3 regions of the Ruegeria sp. BB9 genome follow, and region 2 is predicted to be linked to each of the others. Evidence: riboswitches for the same ligand, from Rfam matches in the RefSeq annotation. Region 2 holds a riboswitch; each other region holds the start of a gene.
What was found. Region 2 has a riboswitch for cobalamin ahead of ACR0FC_RS11080 (hypothetical protein). Riboswitches for the same ligand answer to the same signal wherever they lie in the genome.
Positions count from the first base shown of each region.

Region 1: linked by a shared signal. The riboswitch ahead of ACR0FC_RS01820 (DUF1636 family protein) and the one ahead of ACR0FC_RS11080 (hypothetical protein) in region 2 are both predicted to bind cobalamin.
Region 3: linked by a shared signal. The riboswitch ahead of ACR0FC_RS01750 (CbtB domain-containing protein) and the one ahead of ACR0FC_RS11080 (hypothetical protein) in region 2 are both predicted to bind cobalamin.

Region 1 covers NZ_JBQFUU010000001.1:369,053-373,752, reverse strand. The annotation lists gene ACR0FC_RS01830 (NAD(P)-dependent oxidoreductase) at 156-1,112, opposite strand; gene ACR0FC_RS01825 (LysR family transcriptional regulator) at 1,221-2,096, shown strand; cobalamin riboswitch at 2,169-2,373, shown strand; gene ACR0FC_RS01820 (DUF1636 family protein) at 2,455-2,838, shown strand; gene cobW (cobalamin biosynthesis protein CobW) at 2,841-3,896, shown strand; gene cobN (cobaltochelatase subunit CobN) at 3,903-4,700, shown strand, end outside.
Region 2 covers NZ_JBQFUU010000003.1:48,820-53,519, forward strand. The annotation lists gene ACR0FC_RS11060 (5'-nucleotidase C-terminal domain-containing protein) at 1-593, shown strand, start outside; RNA gene ffs (signal recognition particle sRNA small type) at 633-731, shown strand; gene ACR0FC_RS11070 (alpha/beta hydrolase family protein) at 813-1,670, opposite strand; gene ACR0FC_RS11075 (TetR/AcrR family transcriptional regulator) at 1,794-2,327, shown strand; cobalamin riboswitch at 2,356-2,573, shown strand; gene ACR0FC_RS11080 (hypothetical protein) at 2,660-3,067, shown strand; gene ACR0FC_RS11085 (protein-tyrosine phosphatase family protein) at 3,071-3,574, opposite strand; gene ACR0FC_RS11090 (DNA polymerase III subunit gamma/tau) at 3,730-4,700, shown strand, end outside.
Region 3 covers NZ_JBQFUU010000001.1:354,731-359,430, reverse strand. The annotation lists gene ACR0FC_RS01765 (cobyrinic acid a,c-diamide synthase CobB) at 1-486, shown strand, start outside; gene cobA (uroporphyrinogen-III C-methyltransferase) at 483-1,211, shown strand; gene cobF (precorrin-6A synthase (deacetylating)) at 1,204-1,947, shown strand; cobalamin riboswitch at 1,991-2,199, shown strand; gene ACR0FC_RS01750 (CbtB domain-containing protein) at 2,236-2,406, shown strand; gene ACR0FC_RS01745 (CbtA family protein) at 2,411-3,109, shown strand; gene ACR0FC_RS01740 (hypothetical protein) at 3,174-3,668, shown strand; gene ACR0FC_RS01735 (DUF1636 family protein) at 3,656-4,000, opposite strand; gene ACR0FC_RS01730 (DUF302 domain-containing protein) at 4,147-4,608, shown strand; gene ACR0FC_RS01725 (thiamine pyrophosphate-binding protein) at 4,688-4,700, shown strand, end outside.

The DNA of each region.
Region 1 (4,700 bases), on a different contig from region 2:
TTGATACGAAACGCCAAAATACGTGCGGAGATGGTTAGCCCAGCCGAGCTAACCAGTAACTATCGGGCAAGGGTTTAGTCAGCGCAGGAGCACCACCTACGCACTCGATCCATGCAAGACACCTCCGAAACCGCGCGTTTGCGCTGACCGTCCGATCAGACCGCGCTTCTACCTTGCGGAATCACCTCGTACCCCGGCTCTTCCGGTTCATCGTCCTGCATCTCGGCCGGAAAACCGGGTGCGGTAATGCTCAGCCCGGTTGCATCCTCGAGCCGCCGAATGATGTTAGGCGACAGCTCGCGCTCGCCATAGCGGGCGATGGCGTCGTCGAAAATCTTGATCATCAACGGGTTCATCTCCAAAGGCACGCCGGCGCGGTCGGCGACCTCCTGGAACAGACCGATATCCTTTTTCACCAGGTCCATGGTGAAGGAAATATCACGCGAGCCGTTCAGGATCACCTGGCTTTCGGTCTCATGCACGAAAGACGTGCCGGACGAGATCTTGATCGCCTCATAGGTGGTGTTCAGATCCATCCCGGCGGCCGTGGCGGTCACCAGCGCCTCGGCGCAGGTAATCAGGTTGGCGGTGGCCAGATAGTTGGTTAGCACCTTCAGAACCGAGGCCGTGCCCAGATCGCCGGTATGCAGAATACGCCGGCCCATCGTCGTCAGGAACGGCAGAATCCGCTCGAACGTTGCCCGGTCGCAGCCCGCGAAGATCGAGATATTGCCCGTGGCCGCCCGGTGGCACCCGCCCGAAACCGGGCAGTCCACCGCCGCCCCGCCGCGCTCGATCACCATGGCCCCCAGGCGTTTGACCTCGGCCTCGTCAGTGGTGGACATCTCCATCCAGATCTTGCCGTGGGTCACCTCGGGCAGCATCTGCTGCATCACCGCGTCCGAGGCAGCGGGCGACGGCAGGCAGGTGATGACCGCATCGCAATCGCGCATCATCTGCGCCGGGCTTTCACCGGCTTTTGCCCCCTTGGCGGCGAACTCCGCCACAAGATCGGGGTTAAGGTCGTATACCGTCAGGTCGATACCGTTGCGCAGCAGCGACCCCGACAGCTTGCCCCCCACATTGCCCAAACCGATGAACCCGACCTTCATGTTCTGCCCTCCTGCAGGCGCAATTTCGTTGGCCCGAGTATTTCCGTTGCCCACCGACAAAAGAAACGAATAAAAAGTCAGTTTAGATGCAAAAAATTTTGGTGCTGAATGGACCGCCTGCCCAATCCGGCCTGGCTGCGCAGCTTCGAGGCCGCTGCCCGCCACCTGAATTTCACAACCGCCGCGCAGGAACTGGGCCTGACGCAAACGGCGGTGTCGCTGCATATCCGCTCGCTCGAGGCGGACCTCGGGCAGCCGCTTTTTGCCCGCAACGCACGACACCTGTCGCTGACCGAGCTGGGCCAGTCCTATGCGCTGACCGTGCGCCGGGCGTTGTCGGATATCGCGCTATCCACCAACAGCTTGTTCGGCCCCGCCTCGCGACAGGCGTTGACCATCCGGGCGGCGATATCGTCGATGACCTACTGGATCGCGGCCGAGCTGCCCGCGTTCAGCGCGCAGCACCCCGAGATCCCCGTGCGGCTGGTGTCGCATATCTGGAACGACTCGGCCGCGCCTGCCGATGTGGACGTGGAAATCCGGCTGGGTTATGGCGACTGGCCCGGTGTTGCGGCCGACCGGCTGTGCTCGGAGCGGCTGGTGCCCATCTGCCGGGCGCAGGACCCGGCGCCAGACCTGCGCAACGGCCCGTTGATCCACATTCTGGGGTACGAGGACAACTGGGCGCGGTACTTCGAGGCGACGGACACCGACCTGCCCGACCGCCCCGCGCGGCATTCGGCGGATACGACCGTCACGGCGCTGCAACTGGTGATGGCCGGCGCGGGCTACGCCACCGTTCTGGAGCGGTTCGGGCGCAACGCGATCGCGCAGGGCGCGCCGATCCGGGTTGCAGGGCCGGCGATTCCCTTTGCCCAGTCGCACTACCTGATCCGCAGCGTCAGCGCGGCGCCTCCGTCCATCCCCGCCCAGTTGTTCCTCGCGTGGTTGCGCGACCGATTGGCCGGTGATGCCGCGGACTGACCCCGGCAAGTCGCTTTTTCGATCCGACGCAAAGCACTTGCCCCTGCGCGCTTGACAACCCCCCTGCCCGTACCGCATGTCGCTTGCGTTGGTGTCTGTGCAAACAGATGAAAAGGGAATGCGTCAGCGGTTTTCCGTCAAACGCAGCCGCCCCCGCGACCGTGACCGGAGAGGGTGCCCAAATGCCACTGGCCGCAGGCCGGGAAGGCGGGACATCCGACAGAGCACTGCTCTGACATCCGCAAGCCGGGAGACCTGCCAACGCCCGAATACAAACCGGACGGGGTGTTCCGGTGTCGGGCCCATGTCCGCAACGTGGCCCGCGCATACCCCGTCCCCCGACAACCGAGTGATGGGGATGAGAGACGTGACCGAGACCACACCAGTCGAGCTGCTGGTCTGCACCACCTGCCGACGCGGGCTGCCCATCGAGGACGACGCCCAGCGCCCCGGCACGCTGCTGCACAAGGCGCTGGCCGCCGCCGACCTGCCCGAAGGCATCACCCTGAAGCCGGTCGAATGCCTGTCGAACTGCGACCAGGGCTGCTCGATCGTTCTGCGCGGCGGGCCGTCGCGCTGGACCTTCGTCTATGAGAACCTCAACGAATCCGACCATGTCGAGATCATCGTCGAAGGCGCCACCAAGTACCTAGCCGCCGATGATGGCCTTGTGAAATGGCGCGACCGCCCTGAACATTTCCGCAAGAACTGCGCCGCCCGCATTCCCCCGATTGGAGCCTGAGCATGAGCACCCTCGAAAAACTTCCCGTCACCGTCATCACCGGCTTTCTCGGCTCGGGCAAGACCACGCTGATCCGCCACCTGATGTCCGAGCCGCAGGGCAAGCGGCTGGCCGTGGTGGTCAACGAATTCGGCGACGTGGGCGTCGATGGCGAAATCCTGAAAAGCTGCGCCATCCCCGATTGCCCGGCGGAGAACATCATGGAACTGGCCAATGGCTGCATCTGCTGCACCGTGGCCGACGATTTCATCCCCACGATCGAGGCGCTGATGGCGCTGGACCCGCGCCCCGACCACATCCTGATCGAAACCAGCGGTCTGGCCCTGCCGAAACCGCTGCTCAAGGCGTTCGACTGGCCCGATATCCGCTCCAAGATCACCGTGGACGGCGTGATCGCGCTGGCCGATGCCGAGGCCGTGGCTGCAGGCCGTTTTGCCCCGAATGTCGCGGTAGTGGACGCCCAGCGCATGGCCGATGACTCGATCGACCACGAAACGCCCCTGTCCGAGGTGTTCGAAGATCAGATCTCGTGCGCCGACATCATCCTTCTGACCAAACCCGACCTGGCCGGCCCCGAAGGCGTGGCCAAGGCGCGCGAGGTCATCGCCGCCGAGGCGCCGCGCCCCCTGCCCGTAGTCGAGGTTGCCGAGGGCGCGGTGGACGTGCGCGTGGTGCTGGGACTGGAAGCCGCAGCCGAAGACGACATGGACGCCCGCCCCTCGCATCACGATGGCCATGACGACCACGAACATGACGATTTCGAAAGCATCGTTGTCGAACTGCCCGAACAGACCGACCCGGCGCAGTTGGTCGCCAAAATCGAGCGTCTGGCAAACGAGCTGAACATCCTGCGTGTTAAGGGCTATGCCGCCGTTCAGGGCAAGCCGATGCGCCTGCTGGTTCAGGCGGTCGGCGCGCGGGTGCGGCACCAGTATGACCGCCCGTGGAAGCCGGACGAGGAGCGCCGCTCGCGCCTTGTTGTCATCGCCGAGCATCACGACATCGACGAGGCTGCGATCCGCGGCATCCTGACGGGCGTCACCGAGGCCGCCGAGTAAGCACCGATGCACGTCGTCTTTCGCGAAAGCCACGGGCTCGAGGAAACCGAGACCCCGACCGATCTGGGCCAGAGCCCAGCGGATCTGGTGGTGCTGTCCTTTTCGGACAGCGATCTGGGTGCCTTCGCAGCCGGATGGCATCGCGGCGGCGGGCCCGAGGGGCGGATGCCCTCGTTGCGGCTGGCCAACCTGACGGCGCTGAAACACCCGCTGTCGGTCGATACCTATGTCGAACAGACGCTGGAGGGCGCCAAGGGCATCCTGATCCGGCTGATCGGCGGCGTGCCCTACTGGCCCTACGGGTTGCAGCAGGTGCTGGCGCTGGCGCAGGCCAAGGGCATCGCGCTGGCGGTTCTGCCCGCCGACGGGCGCGAGGATACGCGGTTGGACGATTATTCCACCCTGCCGGTCTCGACCCTGCGGCGGCTGGCGCATCTGTGCGATACCGGCGGCGAAGTGGCAGCCCAGGCGGCTCTGGCGCAGATGGCGCTGGCAGCGGGGCTGTATGCCGGGCCGGTGATGGGGGCCAAGACACTACCCGACTGCGGCGCGTGGTGCCCGGATCGCGGCGTGATCGCGCCCGAGGACGCCTTCGCAGGCCAAGGCCGGCGCATCATCGTAACCTTCTACCGCGCCTACCTGACCTCAGCCGATACCGCGCCGGTCGCGGCGCTGATCCGGGAAATCCGCGCGCGGGGTCATCAGGCGGTGGGGCTATTCGCACCCTCGCTCAAGGCGCCTACGGCGGCTGAGTGGTTGGCCGAGAATATCCCCGCGATGACGCCCTCGGCGATCATCAATGCC
Region 2 (4,700 bases):
TCCCGAACCAATTGGCCGCCATGCTGCTGGATGGCCGCCAGATCGCCGATTGGCTGGAGATGTCGGCTGCCCAATTCTCGCAACTTGGCGATAGCGACGAGCAGGTTCTGATCAACCCCGAGGGCACCGGGCACAATTTCGACGTGCTGCATGGGGTGACCTACAGGTTCGATCTGACGCAGCCCGCGCGATATGATTTGGGCGGCCAGTCGATCGACACGTCCCATTCCCGCCTGCGCGATCTTGCCTATCAGGGTCGCCCCGTCGATCCGGATGAACAATTCGTCGTTGCATCAAACAGCTACCGAGCCAATGGCGGCGGCAACTTTCCCGTCCCAGACCCGGCCCGGCTGATCCCGGTGCCGCCGCTGAGCCTCCAGGGAATCTTGCGCGACTACCTGGCGGGACGATTGGGTCCGGATCCGGTGGAAAACACCGCCCAAAGCTTTTCCTTTGTTCCGCAGGCGGGCCGGTCCGTGATTCTGAAGACCGGGCCACGCGCTGCAAACTACCTGCGCGAGCTCGACCACTTTGCAGCCACCACCGACGGGCAGGACGCGCGCGGGTTTCTTAGGGTACGCCTGTCTTTGTGACGGGTTGCCAAGCGGGTGCGTGATGCCTATATCGTCGGTCGAGAGGTTGGCGCGGGCAAGCGCCTCGCCAACCTGGTCAGGTCCGGAAGGAAGCAGCCACAACGAGCCCCGCTTGGGTCGATGTCCAACCTCTCACTTGACGCCACGCCACGTATTCGGCCCGGTCAATCCAACCTCTGTATTTCGTCGTTGTTCCTGAAAACCGCGCTTGCGGGCGGGTCAGGCGATCAATCGCGGCCAAACGGCACTGCTGCGCCGGGCGAAGGCGCCGATATGACCGATTTCGGACAGTCCGAAATCCCTCGGCTCCAACAAATGCCGACGGGCGGTCGGACCATAGAGTTCAGCCAGCCGCCAGACGGCGGGCGGTGGCACAGTCTGGTCATCCTCGAACGCAATGATATCCGCCGTGGCGTTCGCCCGACTCCAATCCGCTTGGGGAAGCGTGTCTCCCAATTCGGGCAGATAGCTGGTGGGCGATGTACACCACTTGCGCCATTGCCAATAGACGCCCGCCGGCAAATCGGCTCCGAATCCCAGAAGTTTCCCCGGCAGGTACCCCAGAAGACGCACCAGAGGTGGCACGTGGCCATACCAGAACAAAGTCGCCAAGCCCTTGTAGGGCCACGGGTGATCGGCCACCGTCACCAAACCTGCGCACACACAGATCATCCGGTCGATCTGTTCGATTTCCGGTTGCAGCGGACCCAGCATTCCACCGACCGAATGCCCGATCACCCACAGTTTTGCCTGCGGGTATCGACGGCGCATCTCGGCACGCGCTGCGGGCATGTCGATCAGCGCCCAGTCCGCCATCGTGGCCTTCGAGTCTTTCAGCCGCCCGGTCAGCGAATGCTCGAAATCCCGGTAATCATATGTCAGGCAAGCCATACCGCGCTCGGCGGCCAGCCAGCGAGCAAAGTGCTGATAGTAGTCACGTGGCACTCCTGTTGCGCCGTTCAGCACAACAACGGTTTGCGGCTCGACCGCCGGAGTGTAAAGCCGCGCCGCCAGCTGGGTCTGGCCCGACGGAAACTTAAAGTCTTCCACGTCAACCGCGTGCTGCGAATCCAACATCTTTGCCTCCAAACACTCTGGACCGATCGGTCTAATACTTTGTGTCTGGACCAATTGGTCTAGGCCTGTCAATATTTGGCCTGCATGACCCAACGTCCACCAAACACCAAAGATCGCCTGATCGTGACTGCCGCCCGACTGTTCCAGCGCTCGGGCTATAACGGTATCGGTCTGGCGGAATTGCTGGCCGAAGCGCAAGCCCCCAAGGGTTCGCTTTATCACCATTTTCCAAAGGGCAAGCCGGATCTGGCCCTGGCGGCGGCCAGTTGGGCCTCGGACGGGATGTTGAGCATGATTGCTGCGGCATTCGACGACGCCGCGGATTTTCGCGACGGGGTCACCACCCTGTGCCACAAGATCGCGAAGCTGTTCGACACCTCGGCCCAATGGGAGACCTGCCCGATCGCCGCCACCCTGTTCGAAAGCCCCGACAACCGCGCGTTTCGGGAACATGCCGACCGTCTGTATGAAAGCTGGATCATCGAAGTTCGAAACCACGCCGCGCGGTTCGGAGTTTCCGACCCTGAAAATGCTGCGGACACCCTGTTCATCGTGATGCAAGGCGGCTGGCAATTGGCCCGTGCCCGCAGGGATTCGAATGTGCTGCGCAGACTGCCTGATCTGTTCCCTTGGGACTCACTCCGGCAACCGGGCTGAAACCGTCTTGACTCGATCCCGGATACACCGCTAGCGATGAGGGGATGGTTCCCGTGCCGTTTCGGTCCGGGATGAAAAGGGAACACGGTGCGGTCCAACCCGGAACTCCGGAGCGGACCAAGGCCGCGACTGCCCCCGCAACTGTAGGCGGAGAGCGATGCCTAAATACCACTGACCGCAAGGTTGGGAAGGTCGGCAAAGCAAAGACCCGCAAGTCAGGAGACCTGCCATCAAACGTGAAACCGAAACTCGGACGGGGTGTCCGGGCAGGGTCTGGCCTTGAAACCGGCGTCTGTCCAAATCCACCTCGCCCAGCGCGCGGAGGGCGCAACATGATTTGGAAGACCGATACCCATGAATTCGCGGCAACCATCTGCCAGCGCACCGGAAAGACCTGCCCGGCATTGGCGCGCATGGCACGGGCCATCGCGCAGGCAATGGCGACGGCGCAGGCCGCTACATCCCCCGACTTCCAAGTGGAAGGCAGTAGCGAACTGGCCCATTGCGAACATGGCTGCACGGCGCGGTTCGATGCACGTCCCGAACGGATCCGCGTGTATTGCGGAGCGGCCGCCGACACACCGTCCGACTGCCTTGATACCTACGCCGACATGCTGTTTGACGACCAGAGCGACGCCCTGCCTGCGCAGGTCATCAGTGATCGACCCTGTGCGATGCTGCAGGCCACGGCGATCATGCCCGTGGTCAGGGCCGAGCGCGAGTTCCGCGCAACCGCCTGAAGGTCAGGTCGCCAGTGCCTCGCGCGCCGGGGCGACGGCCCAGTCCATCTGAGCATCAGTCTCGACCGCGCAGGGGCGTACGGCCCGCAGGCGTTTCAGGGCCTGTTCCGGCTGCTCGCCGCTCTCGATCATCAAGCGCAGAACAACCATGCCAGACCGCCCACAACCGCCCCGGCAGTGGACCAGTACCCGCCCGCCGCCCGACAGCGCATGGCGGGCGGCGGCGCTGACTTCGGGCCAGCGGCCGGATATCTCGGTCGACGGCGCCGAGAAGTCGGCGACCGGCAGATGCGCCCACCGACAGGCGCGCCGATGAATGTCACAGCCCAATTCGCCTGCACCCACAGAAACCAGTTCGGCAAGGGTTGTCATCGAAATCACCAGCCCCGGCGCCCAGGCTGAAATCAGGTCCAGGTCTCCTTCATAGTCGCCGCCACCGCCGGGAACCGAGGTCAGGGCCAGCGTGCCGCCACCCACCTGCAATGCATGAACCACAAGATTTGTCATCAGACGTTCCCCCCGAAACTGGCTGATTGAACTTGATCCGCGCAGTATGCCTCACACCGCGCGCTCGCCAAAGCGAAAAACCTGCACCGGTGCTGTGGACGCGGGGCACCTGGAACTCTACCCTGCATCGTCAGTACGAATCCGTCAGAGCAGACATGACCACACAGTCCAGCCCCGCCTATCAGGTTCTCGCCCGAAAATACCGCCCGGAAACCTTTGCCGACCTGGTCGGTCAGGATGCCATGGTGCGCACGCTGAAAAACGCGTTCGAGGCGGACCGGATCGCGCAGGCCTTCATCATGACCGGCATCCGCGGCACCGGCAAGACGACCACGGCCCGGATCATCGCCAAGGGCATGAACTGCATCGGCCCCGACGGCAATGGCGGCCCAACGACCGAACCCTGCGGCCAGTGCGAGCATTGCGTGGCCATCATGGAAGGTCGCCACGTGGACGTGCTGGAAATGGACGCCGCCAGCCGCACCGGCGTGAACGACATCCGCGAGATCATCGACAGCGTGCGCTATCGCGCGGCCAGCGCGCGCTACAAGATCTACATCATCGACGAAGTCCACATGCTGTCGACCAGCGCCTTCAACGCGCTGTTGAAAACGCTGGAGGAACCGCCCGAGCATGTGAAATTCATCTTCGCCACGACCGAAATCCGCAAGGTTCCGGTCACCGTGCTGTCGCGCTGCCAACGGTTCGACCTGCGCCGGATCGAGCCCGAGGTGATGATCGGCCTGCTGCGCAAGATCGCCACCGCCGAGGGCGCGGAAATCTCGGATGACGCGCTGGCCCTGATCACCCGCGCCGCCGAAGGCTCGGCCCGGGATGCGACCTCGCTGCTGGATCAGGCGATCAGCCATGGTGCCGGAGAAACCACTGCCGATCAGGTGCGCGCAATGCTAGGACTGGCCGACCGGGGCCGCGTGCTGGACCTGATGGACATGATCCTGCGCGGCGATGCGGCCGGGGCCCTGACCGAACTGGGCGCGCAATATGCCGAGGGCGCCGACCCGCTGGCGGTGCTGCGCGATCTGGCCGAAATCACGCATTGGGTCTCGGTGGTGAAGATCACCGCCGACGCGGCCGAAGACCCCACCGTCTCGCCCGATGAGCGCAC
Region 3 (4,700 bases), on a different contig from region 2:
TCTCCGCTGGCGGACGAGGCGCCGGCCCCGGATGCCGATCTGGTCTGGTTGCCCGGCGGGTACCCCGAACTGCACGCCGGAACCCTGGCTGCAGCAGAGCGGTTCTTGACCGGCTTGCGCAAACATGCCGAAACGCGGCCCGTGCATGGCGAATGCGGCGGCTACATGGCCCTGGGCGAAGGGCTGATCGACAAGGACGGCACCCGCCACCGGATGGCCGGGCTGCTGGGCCTTGTCACTTCGTACGAGAAGCGCAAGTTCAACCTGGGCTATCGCCGCGCCGAGTTGCTGGCCGACATGCCCGGGTTCTCGGCCGGGACCGCGCTGCGGGGGCACGAGTTCCACTATTCCTCGATCATCGAGCAGCCCGACGCGCCCTTGGCACGGGTTTTTGACGCCGAAGGCGCCGAAGGCCCACAGACCGGATCGCGCCGCGGACATGTCACCGGTACGTTCTTCCATCTGATCGCAGAGGCCAGCGCATGAGCGGTTTCGTTTCCTTCATCGGGTCCGGTCCCGGCGACCCGGAATTGTTGACCCTCAAGGCCGTGGACCGGCTGCAAAAGGCCGATGCGGTACTGTTCGACGATCTCAGCAGCGGGCCGATCCTGAGCCATGCGCGCAAGGAGGCCGACCTTGTGGGCGTGGGCAAGCGCGCCGGGCGGCCCTCGCCCAAGCAGGACCATGTCAGCCGCCTGCTGGTCGAGTACGCCCAGACCGGCCAGCGGATCGTGCGGCTGAAATCGGGCGATGGCGGCCTGTTCGGACGGCTAGAGGAGGAACTGGTGGCCCTGCGCGCTGCCGGCATCGCCTACGAGATCATTCCGGGCATCCCCTCAGCCATTGCCGCGGCTGCCGCGGCAGGCATCCCGCTGACCCGGCGGCTGACCGCGCGGCGCGTGCAGTTCGTCACCGGCCACGATGTCAGCGGGAAGCTTCCCGAGGACTTGAACCTGCCCGCGCTGGCCGACCCGGGTGCGACGACGGTGGTGTTCATGGGCAAGCGCACCTTTCCACTGCTAGCCGGCGCGCTGCACGCGCATGGGCTGCCGCTGGATACCCCCGCGCTGATGGCCGAGTCGGTCTCGACGCCTGAGCAGTCGCTGCACCGGTCCACCGTCGGTGCCTTGGCCGAGCGCCTGGGTTCCGAGATCGGCACCGCGCCGGCGCTGATCCTTTATGGTCCGCTGGCGGAGAGCGACGATGATTGATCTGGTCTTGATCGGGATCGGCACCGGCAACCCGGACCACGTGACCTTTCAGGGCGCGCAGGCGATCCGCACGGCCGATCTGATCCTGATCCCGCGCAAGGGCGCCAACAAGACCGATCTGGCCGGCGTGCGCGAGGAAATCATTCGCAAGGTCACCGACACACCGCCCCAAATCGCCTATTTCGACATCCCCGAGCGCCGGTCGCAGGAAGGCTACCTGCGCGGCGTGGATGAATGGCACGACATAATCGCCCTGCGCTGGCAGGAGGCGATGGCCCGGCACCCTGAGGCGCGCACCGTCGCCTTGCTGATCTGGGGCGACCCGTCGCTCTATGACAGCTCGCTGCGAATCGCGGCGCGGCTGGACCCGCAGCCTAACACGACGGTGATCCCCGGCATCACGGCGCTGCAGGCGCTGACGGCGGCCCATGCCATGCCGATCAACGAGATCGGCGCGCCTTATCTGGTCACCACCGGCCGGCGCCTCCGCGACGAGGGCTGGCCCAGCGCTGCGGATACGGTTGCGGTGATGCTCGATGGCGAATGTTCGTTCCAGATTTTGGACATGGCCGATTTTGACATCTGGTGGGGGGCGTACGTGGGTATGCCCGAGCAGATCCTGATCAAAGGTCCGCTGGCGGATGTGGCCGACGAGATTCTCCGCACCCGCGCCGAGGCCCGCGCCCGGCACGGGTGGATCATGGACATCTACATTCTGAAAAAGCGCGGGAATTGACGCGAAAGGTCGCAAATGGCGATTGCGCCACAGCGGCATTCACGTCTAAATGGACGGGTCTGGTCCTGCCGGAGACATCCGGATGCTAAGAGGGAATTTGGTGCGGCCTGCGCGCAGGTCAAATCCAAAGCCGCCCCCGCGACTGTAAGCGGTGAGCCCTGTTCAACCAGCCACTCCCGATCCGTTCGGGGGGAAGGCGAACAGAGGCGCTGACCCGCAAGCCAGGAGACCTGCCAGGCGAACAATGAAACACCGGCCGTCGGGTGCGGCGGCACAGGAGGACAGAAAATGACGACACAAACGCAAACCGCATCAACGGCACGCGCTGGCATTCTTTCGGCAGTGTTCGCGGCAGCCCTGGGCCTGGGGATCATCGCCCTGGCCGGTCACGTTCAGGCATCGGCGCTGCATGACGCCGCGCATGACGTGCGCCACGCAACCGGCTTCCCCTGCCACTAAACCAATGTTCAGTCGCATTCTGACCAGCGCGTTGTTCGCTGGTGCTGCAGCCGGGTTGATCGTCGCCCTGCTGCAGTTGGTATTCGTGCAGCCTGTGTTGCTGCATGCTGAACTGTATGAATCCGGAGAGCTGGTGCATTTCGGAGCCGAAGCCGTCTCGGCCCATCCCGAGCTGCCGGGCATGTTCTCGGACCTGACCCGCGACGGGCTGAGCGTGGTGTTCACGATGCTGACCTATACCGGCTATGCGCTGGTTCTGGTCGCCCTGATGTCGCTGGCCGAAGCCCAGGGCCACCCGGTTGACGGGCGCACGGGCGTGCTGTGGGGCCTTGCCGGTTTCATCGCCTTTCACCTGGCGCCGGGCTTCACCCTGGCCCCCGAGGTTCCGGGCGTTGCCGCAGCCGATGTGTTTGCGCGGCAGATCTGGTGGTGGGCAACCGTCGCGGCTGCTGGTGTGGCCATGTGGCTGATCGCTTTCGGTGGCAACATCGTCAGCTATCTGGTTGCGGCCGTGCTGCTGATGGCCCCGCACCTGATCGGCGCACCGGAACCCGACGTGTTCACCGGGCCGGTTCCGACCGAGATCGGGGCACTGTTCGCCGCGCGCGCCTTCGGTGTGGGCCTTGTGGCCTGGGTGCTGCTGGGTTCGTTTGCCGGGTATTTCTGGCAAAGCGAGGGCAAGCGCGTCGAAGCCGCAGCCTGATCCCCGAAATCCCACGACCCGCCGGCGCCCAACCGGCGGGTCATTTGCTTTTTTAGGAAACAAGATGACACGCTCGCTTGCTCTTTTCGCGATCGGTCTGGTCTTTGGCGGGGGTGCCGGGTTCGTGCTGGCCGCGGCCAACGGCGTCACCTTCGACGGCCACGACCATGCCGACCCCGCCCAACATGGCGGCCATCACGCCGAGGCCATGGCCCATGACCACAGCACCGCCATCAACCTGCCCGCCGGACCGGACGCGCCGGGGCTGGAGATCGCCGTCTCCCCCGACCCGATGGCGGGTTGGAACCTGCATGTGATGCCGCGGAACTTCACGTTCGCGCCCGAGCACGCCTCGCTGGACGACAAACCCGGCGAAGGCCATGCGCATGTCTACGTGAACGGCGTCAAGCTGGCGCGGCTTTATGGCAACTGGATGCACATCCCTGACCTGCCCAAGGGCGAAACGACCATCGAGGTCTCGCTGAACGCCAACAGCCACAGCCCGCTGGCCGTGGATGGGGTGCCGGTCAGCGCCTCGGTTACGGTTCAGGTGGACTGAAACGCGGGGATCCGCGCCCGCAGACACAAGCGAAGCCGCCCGCACGGCCGGGCGTCTTCGATCCAGCCATTCGGGCTGTGCAGAATGGTCCGACAGGTCGCCGCAATGTCATCGGCATCGGCGACCGGATCGATTCCCGAAAACACGTAGGACGCCAGGCTCTCCCCCTGCATCGCCACCACGGTCGGCTCCTCGCAGCCGCTGAAACAGGCATGCTCGGCGATCTCGACCCGCCCGTCCAGTCCCGCAGCGCGCACGGCCTCCAATACGGCCTGACGCTCGGCCAGCAAGTCGCGCTCGCCCGCGCAGCTGCTGCAGATCAAAACACGCATGCCCCTCGCCTGCCTTTTTTCCGTTTCACACTGTCGCTTGTGCGGGTTTCGCACCCCCGGCGCAAGCCCGCCACCCACGATATTGTGACTGTACGCACCCGGGAATTCGGGAAGACTTGGGCCAACTACGACTTGGAGAGCCCGTGATGACACGTCTTATGTTTTTCCTAGGCCTGCTGGCGCTTCCCGCGCTGGCGGCCGATATCGAACCCCGGCCTGGTTGGGCCGTCCACCCGACGACCAAGACCCATGACGCGCTGGTGGCCGACACGATCGCAGCGGTCAAGGCAAACGGTCTGATCGTGGTAACGCAGGCCGGGCCCACCAAGGCCGCCGCCGCGCGCGGCATCACCATTCCAGGCAATCGGGTGATCGGCGTCTTCAACAACGACTATGCGGTGCGGGTTCTGGAACAATCGGTGCCCGCGATGATCGAGGCGCCGATCCGCCTGTACGTCACGGAAAACGAGGATGGCACCGCGACGCTGTCCTACAAGACACCCAGCCTTGTCTTTGCCTCCTACACCGGCGGCTCCGACACCTTGCCCGCGATCGCCGCAGAGTTGGACGCCAAGTTCGCCGCCATCGCCGATTTGGCTGTCAAATAGTCACACTGACGTGATGCGGCTTGCGCCGGCCCGGAACCTCCGCAATCTGCTGCGAAACGGAACTTACGGAGCTTGTTCGATGCAGGACCTGT